DNA from 2 places in the Isoptericola sp. Y541 genome. Region 2 is predicted to be linked to the other one. Evidence: riboswitches for the same ligand, from Rfam matches in the RefSeq annotation. Region 2 holds a riboswitch; the other holds the start of a gene.
What was found. Region 2 has a riboswitch for thiamine pyrophosphate ahead of AC1C2V_RS18410 (thiamine ABC transporter substrate-binding protein). Riboswitches for the same ligand answer to the same signal wherever they lie in the genome.
Positions count from the first base shown of each region.

Region 1: linked by a shared signal. The riboswitch ahead of AC1C2V_RS09125 (thiaminase II/PqqC family protein) and the one ahead of AC1C2V_RS18410 (thiamine ABC transporter substrate-binding protein) in region 2 are both predicted to bind thiamine pyrophosphate.

Region 1 is NZ_JCAIUJ010000003.1:155,681-166,469, forward strand. Features, by position in the region: gene AC1C2V_RS09090 (class E sortase) at 1-502, opposite strand, end outside; gene AC1C2V_RS09095 (class I SAM-dependent methyltransferase) at 601-1,260, shown strand; gene AC1C2V_RS09100 (acylphosphatase) at 1,348-1,626, opposite strand; gene AC1C2V_RS09105 (hypothetical protein) at 1,659-3,125, opposite strand; gene AC1C2V_RS09110 (copper resistance CopC family protein) at 3,251-3,949, opposite strand; gene AC1C2V_RS09115 (YcnI family copper-binding membrane protein) at 3,946-4,770, opposite strand; gene AC1C2V_RS09120 (hypothetical protein) at 4,859-5,527, opposite strand; TPP riboswitch at 5,611-5,725, shown strand; gene AC1C2V_RS09125 (thiaminase II/PqqC family protein) at 5,969-6,169, shown strand; gene AC1C2V_RS09130 (ABC transporter ATP-binding protein) at 6,287-8,272, shown strand; gene AC1C2V_RS09135 (ABC transporter ATP-binding protein) at 8,269-10,149, shown strand; gene AC1C2V_RS09140 (hypothetical protein) at 10,181-10,300, opposite strand; gene AC1C2V_RS09145 (hypothetical protein) at 10,293-10,789, shown strand, end outside.
Region 2 is NZ_JCAIUJ010000010.1:93,277-104,065, forward strand. Features, by position in the region: gene AC1C2V_RS18375 (dihydrofolate reductase family protein) at 1-233, opposite strand, end outside; gene AC1C2V_RS18380 (PrsW family intramembrane metalloprotease) at 273-1,403, shown strand; gene AC1C2V_RS18385 (DUF6069 family protein) at 1,351-1,716, opposite strand; gene AC1C2V_RS18390 (sensor histidine kinase) at 1,996-3,264, shown strand; gene AC1C2V_RS18395 (response regulator transcription factor) at 3,261-3,959, shown strand; gene AC1C2V_RS18400 (ABC transporter ATP-binding protein) at 3,985-4,785, opposite strand; gene AC1C2V_RS18405 (ABC transporter permease) at 4,785-6,422, opposite strand; gene AC1C2V_RS18410 (thiamine ABC transporter substrate-binding protein) at 6,539-7,648, opposite strand; TPP riboswitch at 7,719-7,821, opposite strand; gene AC1C2V_RS18415 (DUF4235 domain-containing protein) at 7,963-8,229, shown strand; gene AC1C2V_RS18420 (PAS domain-containing protein) at 8,257-9,054, opposite strand; gene AC1C2V_RS18425 (sulfite exporter TauE/SafE family protein) at 9,285-10,205, opposite strand; gene AC1C2V_RS18430 (RrF2 family transcriptional regulator) at 10,366-10,789, opposite strand, start outside.

The DNA of each region.
Region 1 (10,789 bases), on a different contig from region 2:
CCGTCTCGACGATGATCTGGTCGCCCTTCTCCAGGACGTCGACGTGGCGGAAGGAGTTGCCGTGCGTGCGCCGGTGCCCGGCGAGGGCGAAGTTCCCCACCTCGCCCACCTGCTGCGACGTCTCGTAGCGCCCGGCCATCGCCTGGTCGAGCACGTCCATGCCGGTGCCCTCCGCGATGGGCATCGCGTTGGTCGTCAGGCCGTACCAGGCCGGCACGATGAGCGTGCCGATCGTCTCGCCGTAGGGCGTCTGATCCGGCACCGGGGGTTCGTCGGTGCGCAGCTCGGCGGGCGCAGGGTTGGGAGCCGGGAGTGTGTCGTAGAACTCCGACATGACCTTGTCCGCCTGGGCGGTTGCCTCCACCGACGTCCAGAACAGCTGCCAGACGACGAACAGGCCGAGCACCACCCCGAGCGTGATGAGCACCTCGCCGACGCCGCCCACGACGCCGCTGCCGGTGCCTCGGCGTCGGACGGGGCGAGCGTGGGCAGGACTGGTCACGTGCGCGATGCTACGTGGTCTCCGCAGGCCCCGCGGCACGCGGGCGCGGTCGCGTCCGGCGCGGGCGCCCCACGGCCGGGACGTGGGACGCTGGAGCGGTGACCAGCGACGACGGAGTGGGATCGGGGCGCGCCGCGCGGCTGCGCCGGCGGTGGGACCGCGAGGCGTCGGGGTACGACCGTGCGTTCGCGGCGGCCGAACGGCGGATGTTCCCCGACGTGCGGCAGCGGCTGTGCGCCCGCGCCGAGGGCCGCACGCTCGAGGTCGCCGTCGGGACCGGGCTCAACCTCGAGCACTACCCGCGCGAGGTGGTGAGCGGCGGCTTCACGGGCGTCGAGTGGAGCCCGGGCATGCTCGACGTGGCACGGCGGAGGGCCGCCCGCCTGGGGCTAGGCCTGGACCCGGACACGGACCTACGGCTTGGCGACGCGCAGGCCCTGGACCTGCCGGACGACGCCTTCGACACCGTGGTGTGCACCTTCTCCCTGTGCGCCATCCCCGACGACCGCGCGGCGCTCGCCGAGATGGTGCGGGTGCTGCGCCCCGGCGGGCGCCTGCTGCTGGCCGACCACGTGGTGTCGAGCTCGTGGCCGCTGCGGGTGCTGCAGGCGGTCGCGGACCTGGTGAGCGTGCCGCTGGCGGGCGAGCACTTCCGCCGCCGCCCGCTGGTGTGGGTGCGCGAGCACGGCCTCGTCGTCGAGGAGCACGAGCGCACCCGGGCGGGCGTCGTCGAGCGGGTGGTGGCGCGGGCGGGCTGACCGCTCGGTCCGACGTCGGGGGTCGGGCGGTCAAGGGGCCCGGCGCTTCAGGGGCCCGGCGCTTCAGGGGTCGGGCGGTTCAGGGGGTCAGCGGGTCACGAAGCTGTCGGTGTCCCCGCGCGGGGACACCTCCTCGACGTCGATCCCGCTGACCACCGCCGCCGCGGGCCCTTCGCGCAGGAACGCGAGCATCGCGTCCACCGCGGCCGGGGTGCCTTCGACCTCGGCCTCCACGGTGCCGTCCGCCAGGTTCCGCACCTGGCCCCCGACGCCGAGCCGCGCGGCCGCGTCGGCGGCCGCCCAGCGGAACCCCACGCCCTGGACGCGGCCGTGCACCACGACCCGCCGCCGCACCGTCCCGCTCATCCGCCCTCCCACACAGCCGTGAACCCGTCGCGTCAGTCGAACAGGTCGCCGATGTCACCCATGTCGTCGAGGAGCCCGCCCAGCACCATGCCGCCGAGCACGGCGCCGAAGACGTCCGAGCCGGAACCACCACCGCGACCGGGCCGACGCCCGCGGCCGCCCTGCCAGCCGCCGTCGTAGCCACCGTCGTTGTAGCCACCGTCGTTGTAGCCACCGTCCCAGCGCTGGCCGTGGCCCCCGCGGGCGAGGTCGCGGTGGGCGAGCGTCGCGGCTTCGGCGGCGAGGGCGGCGCCCCGTCGCGCGGCGGCGACCCCGCGCTCGGGGTCCTCGGCGGCCCGCGCCTGCGCCACCTCGCGCTCCGCCTCGGCCAGCCGCGTGCGGGCGTCCGGGCCCACGGGGGCGCGGTAGTCGTCCACCACCGACCGGGCGGCCGCGAGCTGACGCTCGGCGTCGTCGAGGGCCGGGCCGAGGCGAGAGGTGGCCCTGCGGGTGCGCTCGTCCTGCTCCGCGCGCTCCGCGACCGCGTCGTCCAGCGCCGTGTTCGCCTCCCGCACCCGGGTCAGGGCGTTCACCGGGTCGCCCGGCTCGCCCGCGGCGGGCAGGGCGGCGAGGGCCTCCTCGAGCGAGGTGACCGCGCCGTCCACGGCACCCGAGCGCTGGGCGGCGGGCAGGGCCCGCGCCGCGGCCAGCTCGGTGCGCGACTCCGCGACGATCGCGCCGAGGGCGGCCTCGGCGCGCAGCGCCTCCGCCTCGTAGTCGTCGACGGCGCGCAGCAGCCCCTCGGCGCGGCGCACCGCCTCCTCCGCGGCCCGTGCGGCGGCGCCGGCCTCGGCGACCTGCTGCGTCGTGAGCCGCTTGCGCGCGGCGGCGGCGCTGCGCCCCGCGAACTCGAGCAGCCGCTCCGCCTGGTCGGGGTTGTCTGCCACCGAGAGCAGCGCCCGCTCGGCGTACTGGCTGCGCAGGCGGTCCAGGTCGGCGCGCGCCCCGGGAATGGCGGCGCGCACCCGCCCGAGCTCGTCGTCGACCCGGGCGACGGCGTCCGGCGTGGCGCGCACGGTCCGGCGCAGGGCGGCGAGGCCGCTGTCGAGCTCGTCGAGGGATCCGCCGGCCGAGCGGCACAGGTCGACGATGCGGGCCGACCACTCGCGCCGCTGCTGGTCCGTGTCCGGCACGTGATCGTAGAGGAGCTGGTTGAGGTGGAAGGCCTCGGCGAGACGCTCGCGCGCCCGGCGCAGCGTCGGCGCGAGGTCCTGCGTCTCGCGGTCGCCCAGCTCCGCCACGGCGAATGCGAGCTCGTCCTCGGCGAGCCGTGCGCGCTCGTCGGCGCGCACCAACGCCGAGCCGGCCTCGATCCCGAGCCGCTCCAGCTCCGCCGCGTGCGTCCGCGTGTGCTCCCGGGCGGCGCGACGGCGGCGCGTCACCCAGACGGCGACCGCCGCCACCAGCACCAGCACGACGACCAGGCCCGTCACGATCCCGACGATCTGCCCCGCATCCATGGTGGGCATCGTAGGCGGCGCCGGCGCTGTTCCGGGCATCTGCCGGTGACGCACCGGCCGGCGCGGCGATGCTGCGGGGCGGTGTCGCCGGGCCCGCGGCCCGACGACACCGCCCGTGCACCCGCTCAGCCTCGGCGGCGCGCCACGCGCAGGGCGATCAGCACGGACGCCCCGGCGAGGACGACCACGCCGCCGGCGATGCCGAGCACGACGAGCGGGTCGTCACCCCCGGCTTCGGTGCCGGACGCCGCACCGGCGTGAGATTCCGACCCAGCCTCCGACCCAGCCTCCGACCCCGCGTACCCGTCGGACGTGCTCGAGGCCGCCTCGCAGCCGGCGGCCTCCGCGGGCGGTGCCGACTCGCTCGGCGCGCCTGCCGCGGGGGAGTACGTGAACGAGTACCGGCCGCTGGTGGGGTGCCCGTCGGCGGAGACGATCCGCCAGTCGACGGTGTATACGCCGGCCGCGCCCAGCGCCACCGGCACGGACGCGGTGCGGTCCTGCGTGGTGGCGCAGCCGGTGGCGTGCTCCGCCCCGTCCGCGTCCGTCACCGTGACCACGGTGCTCGTGCCGTCGGCCGACAGGTTCAGCACCACGTCGTCGAACGTGATGTCGACGGTCTCGGGCGCCTCGGACACGGACGAGTCTGCCGCCGGGGAGGTGTCCACGACGACGTTGTGCGCGCTCGCGGGGGCAGCGGCGACCATGGTGCCGGCCGTCCCCGCGAGGCCGGCCAGCCCGGCCATCCCGGCGATCCCGGCGACGAGCACGCCCGCCCCGGCGCGCCGCGTCCTCGCGCGGCGGCGGCCCGGCCGGCGCGTCACGCCTGCCCCGAACGGGCGCGGACGAGCGCGACGACGCCCGTCACGGCCCCGACCAGGCCGAGGCCCAGGCCGGCGGCGCCGAGCGCGAGCGGCAGGGTGTCGCTGCCGTCGGAACCGGTGGCCTCGGTCGTGCCGCCGGCCGGCCCGTCGCCGGAGCCGCCGGACGCGGCCGCGTCGTGCCCGTCCGCGTCGTGCCAGTCCGTCTCGGCGGGGGTCACCTGCAGCACGGGGGCCGGGTGCTCCAGCTCCGCGCCGTCGGTGGCCTCCTCGTCCCACGCGACGACCTCGCCGTCGGAGTAGGTCTGGGTGGCGGGCAGGGCGAGCTGCTCGGCACCCTCGGGCACGGCGCCTGCGGAGACGGTGAAGCGGAGGAACTCGCCGGGGGCGATCGCGGCGTCGGGGTCGTCAGCCGTCCACTCGACGGTGGCCGGAGCCTCGGTCACCTGGGTGCCGCGCACGTCGACCGGCTCGGGCAGGGGCGCGTCGGTGACCTCGGCCGTCCACCCGGGCACCGGCTCGACGGACACGCTGGTGAACGGCGTGTCCGCGGGCAGGATGACCTTGACGCCGGTCGTGGACGCCGTGTCCGACTCGTTGGGAACCTTGACGATCAGGGTGGCGTAGCTGCCGGCCGCGGCGGACTCCGGCGTCACGGTGACGTGTGCCGATGCGGCGCCCGCGCCGAGCACGAGGGCGGGGATGGCGAGCGCCGCGGCGCCGGCGAGGGTGCGCGCCCGGCGGGAGCCGCGGGCGGGGCGGTTCGTCGGAGTCGGGTCGTGGTCGGTCGGGTCGTGGTGGGTCGTGTGGTGGGTCGTGGGCATGGCTGTCTGCTCCTGCTGGTTCGCGTCGTGGTTCGACTGTCGTGGACGACGAGGGACCCGCCCTCGTCCGACGTCGGACCGGGCAGGCTCAGGCGGGGCGCACGATGGCGCCCGGGAGCAGCGGCGGGCCGCGCGGCCGGGGGCGACCCAGCCCGTGCCAGGGGTGTGGCCGCCAGGCGCGGCCGGTGACGACGTGCCCGCGCCGCCGGACCACGGGCAGCGGGGGCGGGCCCTGGACCAGCACCCCCACGCCTCGCAGGTGCTCCACGACGTCGGTCGCCGCCCGGTCGCCCGCCGCGAGCAGGAGCGCCGTGGCGAGGACGGCGGCGGCGTGCGCGGCGAGCATCCATGCCGAGGTGCCCGCCCCGTCGCCGTGCAGGTGCGTCAGGCCCGCCTGGGCCGGGGGCAGAGCACCGGGGCCCAGCTCGTGCAGCGTGTGCCCGACCTGGCCAGCCTGGCCAGCCTGGCCGACCTGGCCGGCAGCGGAGAGCGAGCGGCCGGAGTCCGCGGCGGCCATGAACGACAGGGTGGAGTGCTGCACCACCTGCATCGCGACCATGGCGGGCAGGAGGCGGCGGAGGGTCAGCCGGCGGCGTGACGTCCACACGGCGAACGGCGCCGTGAGCGCCGCGACGACCAGCCAGCCGAGGGGTGCCCCGGGAAGCGCGCCGCCGGCCAGGAGGTGCGCGGCGGCCGCGATGCTGAGCGTCGTGCCGGCGACGAGGAGCTCGCGCACACGACGGACGACCACGGGCACCCGGCCACCTTATCGCCCGGGTTCAGCAGTCGGGTCACGGCCCGGATCGTCGATCCGCCGCGGCGGGGCCTGGTCTACGGTGGCGCCGAGACACGGGGTGCGTCCCGGCCCGGCTACCGCCGGTACCGGGACGCTGAGATCACACCCGTCGAACCTGATCTAGCTCGCACTAGCGAAGGGATGTCGACATGAGCGTGCGCGCACGGCTCGACGACGACGCGAACCACACCGCCGTCCACACCGCCGACCTCGCCGCGGGAGTCGCGCCGACGTCGCCCCGGGCGCTGGCCCGCGCGAGCCAGCTCGCACCCACGCGGGCGGAGCAGGCGTTCTGGGCCGGCGGCGCGCACGGCGCCCTGGTCACCGAGCTCGACCTGCACACGCGGTGGCTCGGGGGCGGGGTGCTCGGGGGCGGGCGGCCCGGCGACGAGCCGCCCGGACGTGGCGGCGAGCCCGGCCACGACGGCCTACCTCGACCACCTGCGCGCGGCCGGGGGCGACTACGCGACCCTCGTGGCCGCCGTCCTGCCCTGCTACTGGATCTACCAGGACGTGGGGGAGCGGCTCGCGGCCCGCGACCGGCCGGGACACCCGTACTCCGCATGGCTGGGCACCTACGCCGACGACGCGTTCGCCGGGTGAGCCGGTCGAATCCAGTTCCGCCGGTTGAGCCGGTCGAAACCCGGGTCTCGGTGAGCGCTTGCCCACATGTCGATGACCAAGGCAAGTGTGTCGGTGGTCGGTGACAGAATGGGTGTGATGCCCGACACGACCAGCGCCACGCGCAGCAGCAAAGGCGCCAACAGCGCCGAACCCTCCGACAGCCCCCGGAGGAGCTCCGGCTCCTCCGAGTCCCCACCGACACACGCCCCCGGCACGCCCCCGGGCGACGCCGCCGGGCCCCCACCCCCGGCGGGCTCGGAGCTCTCGACGATCGCGTCCGTGCGCAGGCTGTACCCGTACGTTCGTCCCGCGGTGCCCCGCCTGATCGGTGGCCTGCTGTCCGCGCTGGGCGCGAGCCTCGCGGCGCTGGCGATCCCGCGCGTTCTCCAGGCATTGGTGGAGGGCCCGCTCGCGGACGGCGCGGCGGCCCACGACATGGGCTCCCTCGTCGTCCCGCTGGTCGCCGTCCTGCTGCTGGGCGTCGCGGAGGCCGGCTTCGTCCTGCTGCGCCGCAACCTCGTGATGTACCCGGGCACGAGGATCGAGGCGGAGATGCGGATGGCGCTGTTCCGTCACCTGCAGGACCTGCCCGTCGCGTTCCACGACCGGTGGCCGGGCGGCCAGCTCCTCAGCCGCATCATGGGCGACCTCGGGCTGCTGCGGCGCTGGCTGATCTTCGGCCTGCTGCAGCTCGTCGTGAGCGCAGTGACGATCGTGGTCGGCGTCGGGATACTGCTCAGCACGGCGGGCTGGCTCGGCCTCGTCTACCTCGCGGGCGCGATCCCCGTCACGGTGATCGCCTTCCGCTTCTCGCGCCGCTACCGCGTGATCGCGCGGCTCTCGCAGGACCAGTCGGGCGACCTCGCCACCACCGTCGAGGAGTCCGTGCACGGGATCCGCGTCCTCAAGGCGTTCGGCCGGGGGCGCGACGCCCTCGCCTCGTTCACCGGGCAGGCCGAGGAGCTGCGCCAGACCGAGATCCGCAAGGCGGGTAACCAGGCGACCGTCACGACGTCGCTGCAGCTCATCCCCGAGGTCACGCTGGCAGTGTGCCTCGTGCTCGGCTCCGTCCTGGCCGCCCGCGGCGACATCTCCCTCGGCGACCTCGTCGCCTTCTTCCTCACGGCCGCGGTGATCAACGGCCCGGTGGTCGACCTCGGCATGACCCTGTCGATGACGCTCAACGCCCGCACCGCCGTCGACCGCTTCTGCGAGGTCATGGAGACGCCCAACCCGCTTGCCGACCCCGCGGATCCCGTCGAGGTGGGCGAGCCCCGCGGCGAGGTCGAGCTGCGCGACGTGAGCTTCCGGTACGAGGATTCCGCGAACCCGGTGCTGGAGCACGTGAACCTCGAGCTGCCGGTCGGCACCACGACGGCGCTGGTCGGCCTGACCGGCTCCGGCAAGTCCACCCTGGCGATGATCGTGCCGAGGATCTTCGACGTCACGGGCGGCGAGATGCTCCTGGACGGCGTGGACGTGCGCCGCATGCGCCGCCACGACGTGCGGCGCGCCGTCGCGGTCGCGTTCGAGGACCCGACCCTCTTCTCGGCCTCGGTGCGCGACAACGTCCTGCTCGGGGTCCCCGAGTCCGGGCCCGACGCCGTGCCGGAGGCCGAGCGGGAGCGCCGGCTGCACGAGGCGATCGAGGTCGCGCAGGCCGGGTTCGTCGCCGACCTGCCCGACGGCATCGAGACCCGGATCGGCGAGGAGGGCCTGTCCCTGTCCGGCGGGCAGCGCCAGCGCCTCGCCCTCGCCCGGGCGATCGCCGCCCGGCCCGCGGTGCTCGTGCTCGACGACCCGCTCTCCGCGCTCGACGTCACCACCGAGGAGGCCGTGACCACGCGCCTGCGCTCCGTGCTCTCCGGCACCACCAGCCTCGTCATCGCGCACCGCCCCTCCACGGTGGCCCTCGCGGACCGGGTCGCCGTGCTGCAGGACGGGCGGATCACCGCCATCGGCACGCACCGCGACCTGCTCGCGACCGATGCGCACTACCGGCACGTCATCTCCAGCCTCGAGCAGGACTGGGAGAACGCCGACCGTCCCGAGCAGGTCGAGACCGAGGAGGTCGAGCGGTGAGCCGCCCGAACACGCCCACCCCGTCCACCCCGTCCACCCCGTCACCTGCGTCGTCGGCCGACGGCGAGCGCCGGCGCCCCACCGACGCGAACTCCGACGACGCCACCCGCCTCGACAAGGCGACGTCGCGCGCCGTCCGGTCGCGGTCGATGCGTCTGCTCGGCGAGATGCTGCGGCCACGCCGGCGCGCGCTCGCCGTCGCGGGCGTGCTGGTCGTCCTCTCCACGCTCGGCCAGGTCGCCGGCCCGTGGCTGGTGTCCGTCGCCATCGACTCCGCGGTGCCCGACCTCATGGACGGGGACGTCACGACACTCGTGGTCGTCGGCTCCGCATACCTGGTCGCCGCCATCATCGGCGGCGTGTGCGCCGGGGCCTACGTGCGCCAGGCCGCGCGCATCGCGCAGGGGGTGCTGCTCGACCTGCGCAGGCGCGTCTTCCGGCACACCCAGCTGCTCTCGCTCGAGTTCCACGAGTCGTACACGTCCGGACGCATCATCAGCCGCCAGACGTCGGACCTCGAGGCGCTGCGCGAGCTGCTCGACGGCGGTCTCACCGGCGTCGTCTCGTCCCTGATGCTCATGATCTTCACCGGGCTGGTCCTGTTCCTGCTCGACTGGCAGTCGGGTCTGGTGCTCACCGCCGCCCTGATCCCGGCCTGGCTCCTCACGCGCTGGTTCCAGAAGCACTCGCAGCTGTTCTACCGCCAGCAGCGCACCACCTCCGCGCGGCTGATCGTGAAGTTCGTCGAGACGATGACGGGCATGCGCGCGGTGCAGGCGTTCCGCCGCGAGTCCACGACCGAGGCGGAGTACGAGAAGCTCGGCGAGGAGTACCGGGACGCGAACCTGAGCATCTTCAGCGTCAACGGCAAGTACCAGCCTGGCCTGGTGCTGATCGGCAACGTCGCGGTCGCGGCGGCGCTCGCGGTCGGCGGGTGGCGCGTGGTGCAGGGGTCGCTCGACGTCGGCGTGCTCGTGGCCGCGCTGCTGTACGTGAAGCGGTTCTTCCAGCCGATCCAGCAGCTGGGCATGTTCTACAACTCGCTCCAGTCCGCCACGGCGGCGCTGGAGAAGGTGTCCGGGCTGCTGTCCGAGGAACCCACCGTCACCGAGCCGCGGCGGCCGGTCGAGCTGCCGCACGCGCGCGGCGCCCTGCGGCTGCAGGACGTGACGTTCCGCTACGGGGACGGCCCCGTGGTGCTGCCCGACCTGGACCTGTCGGTCCCGGCGGGGCAGACGATCGCGCTGGTCGGCACCACGGGCGCGGGCAAGTCCACCCTGGCCAAGCTCGTCACCCGCTTCTACGACGCGAGCGAGGGGAGGGTCCTGCTCGACGGCGTCGACGTGCGCGACCTGTCGACGACCGACCTGCGCCGGGCCGTGGTGATGGTGACGCAGGAGGCGTACTTGTTCAGCGGGTCGGTGCGGGAGAACATCGCCCTCGGGCGGCCCGGGGCCCCGCAGGAGGACATCGAAGCCGCGGCCCGCGCTGTCGGGGCCCACGAGTTCATCATGGACATGCCCGAGGGGTACGGCACCGAAGTCAACAAGCGCGGAGGGCGGGTGTCGTCCGGCCAGCGGCAGCTGCTGTCGTTCGCACGGGCGTTCCTCGCGAACCCGGCGGTGCTGGTGCTCGACGAGGCCACGTCGTCCCTCGACATCCCGGGGGAGCGGCTCGTGCAGCACGGGCTCCAGACGCTGCTGGCCGACCGGACGGCGATCATCATCGCGCACCGCCTGTCGACCGTCGCGATCGCGGACCGGGTGCTCGTCATGGAGCACGGCCGGGTGATCGAGGACGGGACGCCCGCGGACCTGGCCGCCGGGGACGGGCACTACGCCGCCCTCAACGACGCCTGGCAGAAGTCGCTCGTCTGACGTCCGCGGTCGCTCGTCCGTCCCGTGCGTGTCACGACCGCGGACGCAGGCCCTCGAACAAGGCGTCGACGATGCGATCGACGACGTCGTGAGTCACCGACTCCTGCGTCACGAGGAAGCGGTAGTAGAGCGGTCCGGAGAGGGTGGCCATCGCGAGCTCGAGGTCCGCGCCGCCAGCGACCTGCCCGGCGTCCGGCTGGGGGCTCGCCGCGGTCGAGGCGGCGGGTCGCGGCGACCTGCTCGGCGCCGCTGCGGCGGTCGGCGGGCTCGGGGCACTCGCGGTCGGGTCCTGGTGGGGATGGTCGTTCCTGGTGGGACGGCGGCTGACCGCGCCGCCGGCCCGTCGCGCGTCGGGGCGGGTCGGGGGCGCGGGGCGGCGCGCACGCGGCCCCGTGACTGCGGTCGTGGCGCGCGAGCTGCGCACCTGGTCGCGCGACCTGCTGCGCGTGCACCTCGCCTGCTTCGCCGTGTGCTACGCCCTGGTGCTGTGCCTCCTGCCGGTAACGGTGGGAGCGTGGGTGTTCGTCCCGTGGGCGGGGCTGGTGCTGGCGACCTGGCTCGCCGCCGTGTCGGCCAACCTGTACGGGGACGACGGCACGGAGCTGTGGCTCAAGCTGGTCGTGCCAGGTGGGCTCGCGCA
Region 2 (10,789 bases):
TCGCCGAGGCGCTTGGCGAACGCCGCGTCCTCCTCGCCGGCCAGCTCCCGCTCCGGCCAGGCGCCGGCGAAGCTGTCGTAGGTGACGCGCCCGATCAGGAGGAGGTCGGTGTCGCGGTAGTCGTCGTCGACGGCGCCCGACATGTGGTCGTCGAAGTACGGGAAGTGCCAGGCGGGGTCGATCTCGGCCACGCCGTCGAGCGAGATGAACAGGGTGGAGACGACCGAGGCCATGAGAGGTCCTTCCGGTAGGGGGTCCTAGGATCGGTGGCCATGGCAGCCCTCGACCCGAAGGCCATCCTCGCCGGGCGGCCGCCCGGTCGCCCACCGGTGGGCGCCCTCGTCACCATCGCCGTGTCGTCGCTGTGCCTCATCGCCGCGCTCGTCATGACCGCGGCGGAGGGACCGACGTTCGTCGAGGGCCTGCTGCTCGCCCTGCTGCCGCTGCCCCTGCTGCTCGCCGGCGTGCTCTCCCTGGACCGGCTCGAGCCCGAGCCCCCCGACGCGCTGGTCCTGGCCTTCCTCTGGGGCGCCGGCGTGTCCGTGCTGGTGGCGATGGCCATCAACACCGCGGGGCTCACGATGCTGTGGACGCCGCTGCTCGGCCAGGAGGAGGGGTTCGTCGCGACGGCGGTGCTCACCGCACCCGTCGTCGAGGAGACGCTCAAGGCCCTCGTCCTCGTGGGGATGCTCTGGTTCCGCCGGCACGAGCTCAACGGGCCGACCGACGGCATCATCTACGGCTCGATGGTGGGCCTCGGCTTCGCGACGGTGGAGAACATCCACTACTACACGGTCGCCGGCCCGGAGGGGCTGGCGCTGACGTTCGTGGCCCGCGGCCTCGCGTCGCCGCTGGTGCACCCGTTGTGCACCTCGCTCACGGGCATCGGGATCGCGATGGCGGCGCTCGCGCCGCGCGGCTGGTCGCGCGTCTGGCCGGTGCTGCTCGGGCTGCTGGGCGCCGTGACCTACCACGCGCTGTGGAACGGCGCCGCGTCGGCCGGCGTCGGCCCGACGATCGCCGTCTACGTCCTGGGCCTCGCCGTCCTGGTCGGGCTGCTCACCGTCGTCCGCGCGGACCGGGCCCGCATCGTGGCGCTGATCGGCCGCTACCTGCCCCCGTACGCGGCGGCCGGGGTCGTGACCCCGTCGGACGTCGTGATGCTGTCCTCGCTGCCGGCGCGCCGGCGGGCGCGCGAGCAGGTCCGCGCCGCGGGCGGCCCGGGCCCCGCCCGCGCCCTGCGCGACTACCAGCAGGCGGCCACCGAGCTCGCCATGCTGCACCGTCGCGCCGAGCGCGGGCTGGTGGACCGGCCCCGGTTCGAGCTGCGTCGCGGGCCCCTGCTGCTGCTCATGCACGCGGCGCGGCAGGTGTTCGAGCCCCTGCGGCGCCCGCCCCGCTGAGACCGAGGGCGATCACCGCGCCCACCGTGAGGTGCTCCAGCATCAGCAGCACCATGGCGCCGCCGTTGGCGGCGCCCAGCGGGCCGAGCAGCGACACCAGCAGGACGACGGCGCACAGCACCAGCCAGGCCCGTCGCCCGCCGCTCCGCGTGCGGAACAGGAGCGCCCGGACCCCCCAGCCTGCCAGTGCCGTCGTCATGCTCGCGGCCACGACGAGCGAGATGACGACCTCGAGGGTGCCCGACCCGGCCCGCACCTGCGGGTCGACGCCCAGCAGCATCCCGACGAGGTACACGAACGAGCCCGTGAGCATCGCGGCCACCACGACCTTCGTCGGGCGGTTCCACCGCCCACGCGGCGTCCTCGTGCCCGACGGCGTGGTGCTCCGCGTGTTCCGATGAGTCCTCGGTGTCTCCGTCGCGCCCATGGTCTCGTCCCCTCCTCTGCCGGCTCCCTGCCGACACGACGAGACTCCCGCGCACCGGGCATACACCGCGCCCTCCCGCGGTCGGCAACCGGCACACCCTGCGGCGCCCCCACCCCCGACCTTGGTCGGTGTCGCGGGCACACACGCCGCCGTAGCGTCCCGGTCATGACCACCTCCGGCACCACCCCGACCGCGGCGCGGCCCCGCCCGACTCCTGGCGGCTGGGCGACGAGCGACCCGTGCCCGCCCCCCAGCGACGGCCCGCCACCCGCCCCGCGCAGCCTCCTCGTGATCGCATGGGCGCTGATCGCCATGCTCACGGCGGCATCGACGGCCGCCGTCGTGACCTCGGTCCCCGGGCCCGGCGCGATCCTGGCGGCGGTGCCGAAGGTGCCCGCGGCCGTCGACATCGCCGTGGCGGTGGCCGCGGTCGCGATCGTGCCGCTGCTGTTCACACGGCGCAGCGTCGTCGCCGCCGTCGCGCTCGCGATCCTCGCGGCGGCCTCCGGGGCGGCCACCCCGGCCGCGACGGTGGGGACGCTGCAGGTCGCGCGCTGGTACCCGGTGCGGACGGCGATCCCCGTCGCGGCGGCGGGCGTCCTCGGGCACGCCGTGCAGGCGCTGTGGCGGCCGGTGAGCCTGCCCATCGGCTGGTGGCTGCTGTGCGACGTCGCGGTGCACGCGGCGCTGCTCGGCTGGGGCGCCTACGGCCGGGAGCGCGCGCTGGTGGTGTGGTCGCTGCGCGACCGGGCCCGCCGGGCGGAGGCCGATCAGGAGCGGCGCCTGACCGAGGCGCGCACCGCCGAGCGCACCCGCATCGCCCGCGAGATGCACGACACGCTGGCGCACCGGCTCTCCCTGCTGGCAGCCACGGCGGGGGCCCTGGAGTACCGGCCGGACGCGGACCCGGCGCAGGTCGCGGCGGCGGCCGGGCGGGTCCGCTCGGGCGTCAGCGACGCCCTCGAGGACCTGCGCCAGGTGATCCGCCTGCTGCGCGCCGGCCCCGACGACCTCGGCCCGGTGCCCGGCCTGGACGACGTGCGCCGGCTGGTCGACGACGCCCGCGCCGCCGGGGGCGACGTGCGGTTCGAGCGCACGGGTGACCTCCGGCCGGACGCCGCACCGCCCGCCGGCGTGGCGACCGCGGTCTTCCGCGTGGTGCAGGAGGGGCTCACCAACGCCCGTCGGTACGCGCCGGGGGCGGGCGTGCGCGTGACGGTCGCGACGACGCGCCATGACGAGATGCGCGGCGAGGTGCGCGTGCGCGTGGCCGACGACGGGGCCACCCGCGGCGGCCCGACGACGGGGGCGGGCACGGGGACCGGCCTCGTCGGCCTGCGCGAGCGGGCCACGCTCCTGGGCGGCACGCTCGCCGCCGGGCCGGAGGCGTCGGGCGGCTTCGCGGTGGAGGCGTGGCTACCGTGGGGCCCGTGACCACCCCTGACAGCACCGGCGCCGGCACGGACGCGAACCTTGACCCCGCCGGCACGGTCCGGCTCGTGCTCGTGGACGACGACGCCCTCGTCCGGGCGGGCCTGCGCCTCATGCTCGACGGCGCGGACGGGGTGCGCGTGGTGGCCGAGGCCGCCGACGGCGCGGACGTCCCCGCCGTCCTCGACGCCCACCCGGCCGACGTCGTCCTGATGGACCTGCGCATGCCCGGCGTCGACGGCATCGCCGCTACGCGGCGGGTGCGCGCCCGCCCCTCGCCGCCGGCCGTGGTCGTGCTGACCACGTTCGACACCGCCGAGGAGGTCGGCGGAGCGCTGCGTGCCGGCGCAGCCGGCTACCTGCTCAAGGACATGCCACCCGCCCGGATCGCCGCCGCGGTCCGCGCGGCGGCCGCGGGCGAGCCCGTGCTGGCGCCGGACGTGGCGCGGCGGCTGATGGACGCCGTGGCCGGGTCGGGCGGGACGCGCGAGCGGGCCCGCGCGGCGCTGGCGACCCTCACCGGGCGGGAGCGGGACGTCGCCGTCGAGCTCGGCCGCGGCGCGTCGAACGCGGACATCGCCGCGCGCCTCTACCTCAGCGTCCCCACCGTCAAGGCCCACGTGTCGAGCGTGCTGGTGAAGCTGGGGCTGGAGAACCGCACGCAGGTGGCGCTGCTCGTGCACGACGCCGGCGCCTAGTCCCTCAGACCTCTGCCCTCTGCCCTCAGACCTCGACCCGCGGCACGAGGTCCTCGGCCCCCGGCGCGAGGCCGAGGAACTCCGCCACCCGGGCGGACGCCGGGGCGCGCAGCAGCACGTCGGGGGCGTCCAGCTGCAGCAACCGGCCGGCGTCCATCACCGCGACCCGGTCGGCCACGGTGAACGCCTCGTCGTGGTCGTGCGTGACGAAGACGGCGGTGGTGCCGGTGGCGCGCAGCGTGTCGCGGACGTCCACGGCGAGCCGCTCGCGCAGCCGGCGGTCCAGGGCGGACAGCGGCTCGTCGAGCAGCAGCAGCCGCGGTCGCGGGGCGAGCGCGCGGGCCAGTGCCACCCGCTGCTGCTCGCCACCCGACAGCGTCGCGACGGACCGGCGCTCGTAGCCCGCCAGACCCACGTCGGCGAGCAGCTCGGCGACGCGCGCCGACCGCTCGGCCCGCGGCACGCCCTGCGTCTCGAGCCCGTAGGCCACGTTGCGGGCCACGTCGCGGTGCGGGAACAGCTGGCCGTCCTGGAAGAGCAGGCCGAAGCCGCGGCGGTGCACGGGCACGCCGGCGAGGTCCTCGCCGTCGAACGCGACGCTGCCGCCAGCGAGCGGCTCCAGCCCGGCGACCGCGCGCAGCAGCGACGACTTGCCGCAGCCGCTCGGCCCCAGCAGGGCGACGATCTCCCCCGCCGCCACGTCGAGCGACACCCGGTCCACGGCGACGGCCCCCGCGCGTCGGCGCGTCGCGCCGTACCGCACCTCGGCGTCGCGCACGGCCAGCCCGCCCGGCGCCCCCGGGGTCGCCTCGTTCGCGTGCCCCATCAGAACTCCCCTCCCGGCCGGTCGCCCCGCAGGCGCTCGGCCACCATCATGACGGTCGCGGTGAGCACGGCGAGCACCACGGACGCCGCGAGCGCCATCCCGTAGTTCTCGGCCCCGGGCCTCCCGATCAGCCGGAAGATCACCACCGGCAGCGTCGCCGTGTCGGGGCGGGCGAGGAACGACGTCGCGCCGAACTCGCCCAGGGACACGGCGAAGGCGAAGCCGATCGCGAGCCCCAGCGACCGTGCCCCGAGCGGCCCGTCCACGGTGCGCAGCACGCGCCCCGGCGTCGCGCCCAAGGCGGCGGCGGCCTCGCGCAGCCGCGGGTCGATCGCGCGCAGCACCGGCAGCATCGTGCGCACCACGAGGGGGATCGCCACCACGGCCTGCGCGATCGGCACGAGGGCGCCCGACGTGCGCAGGTCGACGTCGAGCCCGAGCGGCCGGTCCAGCGTGATCAGGAAGCCGAACCCCACCGTCACCGCGGACACGCCCAGCGGCAGCATGAACGCCGCGTCGAGGACGCCGATGCCCCGCCGCAGCCCCGCGCGGCGAGGGCGGCGGGAGACGACCAGGGCCACGAGCCCGCCCACGACGACGGCGATCACAGCCGCCCACGCCGCCGTCCGCAGGGAGTTGCCGAGCGCCTCCCACACGGTGACTGTCAGGGCGTTGCGGCCCCCCGTGGTGCCGAGCGCCAGGTAGTTGTCGAGCCCCCAGGAGCCGTCGGCCGTCCGCAGGGAGCGGGCGACGAGCCCCGCCACGGGCAGCACCAGCAGCCCGGCGACCACGACGACGGTCGCGACGGCGGGGGCGAGGTCCGCGCCCGCGCGCAGGCGCAGCCGGTGGGCGGACACCCGGTCGCTCGTCAGGTGCAGCGCGCGCTCGCGCCGGGACCGCGCGCGCGAGCTGACCAGCAGGGCCCCGGCCACCACCACGAGCTGGAGGACGGACAGCACGGCGGCCGAGCGCAGGTCGAGGAACTGGGTGGTCCGGGTCCAGATCTCCGTCTCGATGGTGCCGTAGCGCAGGCCGCCGAGCACGAGGACGACGCCGAACGCCGTCGCGCAGAACAGGAACACCACTGCGGCGGCCGACGCGATCGCCGGCCCGAGGGCGGGGAGGGTCACGGTGCGGAACGCCCGCCACGGCGTGGCGCCGAGCGCGCGGGCGGCCTGCTCGGCGCGCGGGTCCAGCCGCTCCCACATACCGCCCACGGTGCGCACCACCACCGCGTAGTTGAAGAAGACGAGCGCCAGCACGATGCCGGCGAAGCTCTCCTCAAGCCCGGCCCAGCCGAGCAGCCCGCCGGGCGCGAAGAGCGCGCGGAACGCGACGCCCACCACCACGCTCGGCAGCACGAACGGCACGGTCACCAGGCCGCGCACCAGCGTGCGCCCGGGGAACCGGCACCTGTACAGCACGTACGCGCCGGGCAGGCCGAGCAGCAGCGACAGCACCGTCCCCGCGACCGCCTGGGCGAGCGTCTGGCCGACGATGCGCCACGTGCGCTCCTGCGACAGCACGTCCGCGAAGCCGGACAGGTCCAGCACCCGGCCCGCCGCGGTGTCCGTAAAGAATCCCTGCAGGACGAGCGAGACCACCGGCCAGGCGAAGAAGACCGCGAGGAAGCCCATCGGGAGCGCGACCGCGGCGCCCCAGCCGAGCCACACGCGCCACCGGTGGGCGCGCGGAAGCGACGCCCGGGACGAAGGGCGCGCGACGGGACGCGTTGCCGGGGCGGGCGGCCGCGTCAGCCGACGACCGTGGCCGTCCACTGCTCGATCCACTCGTCGCGGTGCTCGGCGACGTCGGCGGGCGCCACCTCGAACGGTTCGTCGGCCAGAGGCGCGAACTTCTGCCACTCGGCGGGCAGCTCGACGCCCGGGTCGGCCGGGTACATGTACATCTGGCCTGGCACGTCGGCCTGGAACTCGCTCGTGGTGAGGAAGTCGACCAGCTGCTGCGCGCCCTCCGGGTTCTCGGCCCCCGCGAGCACGCCCGCGTACTCGACCTGCCGGAAGCAGGTGTCGAGCATGGCGCTGGTGGTCGAGGACTTCCCGTCCTCGGACACGGTGAACGCCGGCGACGTCGCGTACGACAGCGCGATCGGCCGCTGCCCGCCCTCTCCCGCGCCGGAGAAGTCCACGTAGTACGCGTCCTCCCAGCTCTCGGCCACCTTGACGCCGTTGTCACGCAGGTCGGCCCAGTAGCCCTGCCAGCCGTCGGTGCCGAACGCGCCGATCGTGGCGAGCAGGAACGCCAGCCCGGGCGACGAGGTGGCGGGGTTCGTCACCACGGTCAGGTCCGCGTACTCGGGCTTCGTGAGGTCCTCGAGCGTCTCCGGCGGGGTGACGTCGTGCTCGGCGAACCAGCCGTCGTCGAGGTTGAGGCACACGTCGCCCACGTCGATCGGCGTGAGCGTGCCGGCCAGGTCGTCCGGCGCGTACGCCGCGACCTGCGGGTCGAGGTCAGCGGGCTGGTATGGCTCGAAGACGCCCGCCTCCACCGCGCGCGACGCGAACGAGTTGTCCACCCCGAAGACGACGTCGCCCAGCGGCGCGTCCTTGGTGAGCACCAGCTGGTTGACCAGGGTGCCGGCGTCACCAGGCGCGACCTGCTCGACAGTGAGGCCGGACTCCTTCTCGAACGTGGCCAGGACGTCGTCGGAGACGGCGAACGAGTCGTGGGTCACGAGCGTCACCGTGCTGTCGTCCCCACCGCTCGCCGCGCCACCGCCGGCCTCGCCTGCCCCGCAGGCGGCGAGCAGTGGCAGCAGCGCGACCACGGCGAGGCCCGCCGTCGTGCGTGTCCTCGTCCGCTCGCGGCCCGCCGGGAGCGGGCGCTGCGCGCTGTGGGTCATGGTTCCTCCTCAACGGTCGAGAAGGGGGTCCTGCGGGCGCTGGGCGTCGTCGTGGCGCGGATGCCCGCAGGGATCGAGAATCCCGACTTCCTCCACCGGTGCTAACCGGGTCAGGTTCGAGGGTCTGCGGCGGTCCGCACTCTCAGCGCCGTGGCGCTCCCCTGTCGTATCACCACGAGCCTACACACCCGCGCCGCGCTACCGTGGTGCCGTCCGCGTCGACGGGGTGTGATGTGCCTGACGTGCCACGACGCCCCTGCACGCGCCACGATCACGCACCGAGAACGCACGAGAGAACGAACCGAGGAGGCCACGTGGCAGACACCGAGCAGCCGATCGCGGTGAAGGTCGGCACGGTCGTGCTGACGATCGCCGCCGGATGGATCGCACAGAAGCTCATCGGGGTGGTCTGGGAGAAGGCCACCGGCAGCGCGGCACCCACCAACGTGGACGACGACGAGATCTCGGTCGTCCAGGCGGTGACGTTCGCGGCGGTCTCGGGAGGCGTCGCGGTCTTCGCCAAGCGGCTGGCCCGCAAGGGCGCGGTGCGCGCGGCCGGGCGCTTCGTGCACAGCGCCTGACGACGGCGCCTCCGCGGGTGCAGCCGCTCAGCGGCTCGCCCGCGGGCGACGCCTCGCGAGCTGCGCGTCGTGGCCGTGCGGGCGGTCCACCAGGTGCACGGCGGCGAGCGCGCGGCTGAGCCGGTCCGCGGCGTCCTTCGCGGGCGGCGCGGACCGGACCACCTCCGCCGCCGTGAGCGCCGCGTCGCCGTCGCCGTCGCCGTCGCCGACGGGTCGCGCGAGCTCCTTCATGACCTGTTCTCCGGCCGACTGCGCGGAGGTGCCGACCTGGGCGCCGGCGTCCGCCAGCACCTCGGTGGCCACCGCCTCGTCCACCCCGCAGACGGCCATGATCGCGCCCTTGGCACGCTCCGAGGCGGCCGCCGCGACGAACGCGCGCGAGACGGCCCGGTGCGCGTCGCGGTCGAGCGCGACGCGGACGACGGGGCTCGCCTCGATCACGTACCCCACGAGCTGTGACGCCGCGCCGTCCGTGCCGTGCCGCGCCTGCCCCGTGACGACGACGGTGTGCGTACGCCCGTGGTCGTCCACGATGCGGTGCCCGCCCGCGAACGGGCGGCCCGTGCCGAGCGCGACCACCGCGGTGCGCGACAGCCGCTCCCGGTCGTCGGGATGCAGGTGGGCGCGCAGCACCTCGGGCCCCGGCGGGATCGTCCCGGGCTCGCGGCCGAAGATCCGGTAGACCTCGTCGGACCACCACCACGCCCCCGTGGCGACGTCGACCCGATACTGGCCCACGAGGAGCTGGCTCCCGGCCCCGAGCAGCTCCGCGAGCGCGACCAGCTCACGGCGCGGGGAGTCGTGCGGAGTCCTGTGCGTCGACATGGGCTCACCCCCGATCCGTGCTCAGGGTCGGGCTCGCAGATCTCCTGGCTCCCCCACCGTACCGGGACACGGCAGCACCGCCACCGGACGGCCCGGGGTGGTGAGGGCACGTGGCCCGGTTTCCCCAGGAACCGGCCCACGATCTCACCCACGGCCCAGGGGGTCGGGTGACCGCGCGGGGCCGCGGGTGTCGTACCGGCGGGTGCGCCTCCCTGTGCTTCAGACCTGGTTCAGACGGCGGGCGTCGCGACCGCGGGATCGACGGGCGCGGCAGCCGTCTCCTCGGCGACGGCCTTACGGTGCTCGCGGAACGAGTACACGATCGCCCCGGCCCAGCCGACGGCGATGAGGCCGAGCACGATGCCGCGCACGGCGCCGTCCACCGGGAACGAGTCCAGGTTCATCAGGGTGCGCGCGTTGGTGAGGACGATGATGCCGCCAACGGCGGAACCCAGGACCCGCGGCGGGACCAGCCGCACGAGCCAGGCGGCGATGGGGGCCGCGATCAGGCCGCCGATCAGCAGCGCCAGCGCCCACGAGGGGTTGATGCCGGCGACACCGAGGCCGAACAGGAAGCCGAGGCTGGCGGCGACCGCCACGAAGAACTCGCTGGTGTCGATCGAGCCGATGACCTTGCGCGGCTCCATCCGGCCGCTCGCGAGGATCGCGGGCGTCCCGACCGGGCCCCAGCCGCCGCCACCCGTGGCGTCCATGAAGCCGGCCACGAGCCCGAGCGGAGTGAGGAACCGCTTGCGCAGCGGCTGCCCGAGGCGGTCGGTGCGCAGGCCGCGCAGCGTGAAGCGCAGCAGCACGTAGACACCGAGGCCGAGCAGCAGGATGGACATGAGCGGCCCCGCGATCTCGGTCGAGAGCCACGAGAGGAACGTCGCGCCGGCGAATGCCCCGATCGCGCCGGGGATGCCGATCTTGACCACGACCTTCCAGTCGACGTTGCCGAAGCGCCAGTGCGACGCGCCCGAGGCGAGCGTCGTGCCGACCTCGGCGAGATGCACCGTCGCCGAGGCGGCCGCGGGGTTGGTGCCGATCGCGAGCAACAGGGTCGTCGAGGTCACGCCGTAGGCCATGCCCAGGCTGCCGTCTACGAGCTGCGCGCCGAGGCCTACGAGTGCAAGGAGCACGAGAGTCCGCACGGGTGTTCCCTCCGTCGGCACGGCAGCCGGTCCACCGCGACCTATGCGAACTTACCCGATCGGTCCGATCGGATTCAACGGGTCTCGCTGATTTGTCCGTACCGTGAGACACGCTGGAGGCGCCCGGATCGTCAGGCCTTCATGTTGCGGTGGGGCGACGTCAGGGGTTGAGCCAGGCGGACTCGCCGTCCGTGAGCTCCCGCACGACGTCGGGCAGGCTTCTGGCCGCCAGGTCCGCCAGCGTCACCTGCTCGAGGACGGCCCGTACGTTGACCCGGAGCGCCACCCAGACGTGCAGCAACGCGGCCGCCGCCCCCGAGTACTCGAGATCGGAGGGGCGCGCGTCGCGCACGAAGACGAGCGGCCCGTCCACGGCCCGCACCACGTCGGCGACGGTGACGTGATCTGCCGGGCGTGCGAGAACATACCCTCCGCCGGCCCCCCGACGGCTCGCGACGATCCCCTCGCGACGCAGATCGCCGAGGATCGCCTCGAGGAAGCGGTGCGGCACCTGCTGCGCCCGGGCTAGCGCCTCGGCGGGCACCGGACCGTCGTCGACGGAGGCCGCGAGCTCGGCCGCCGCC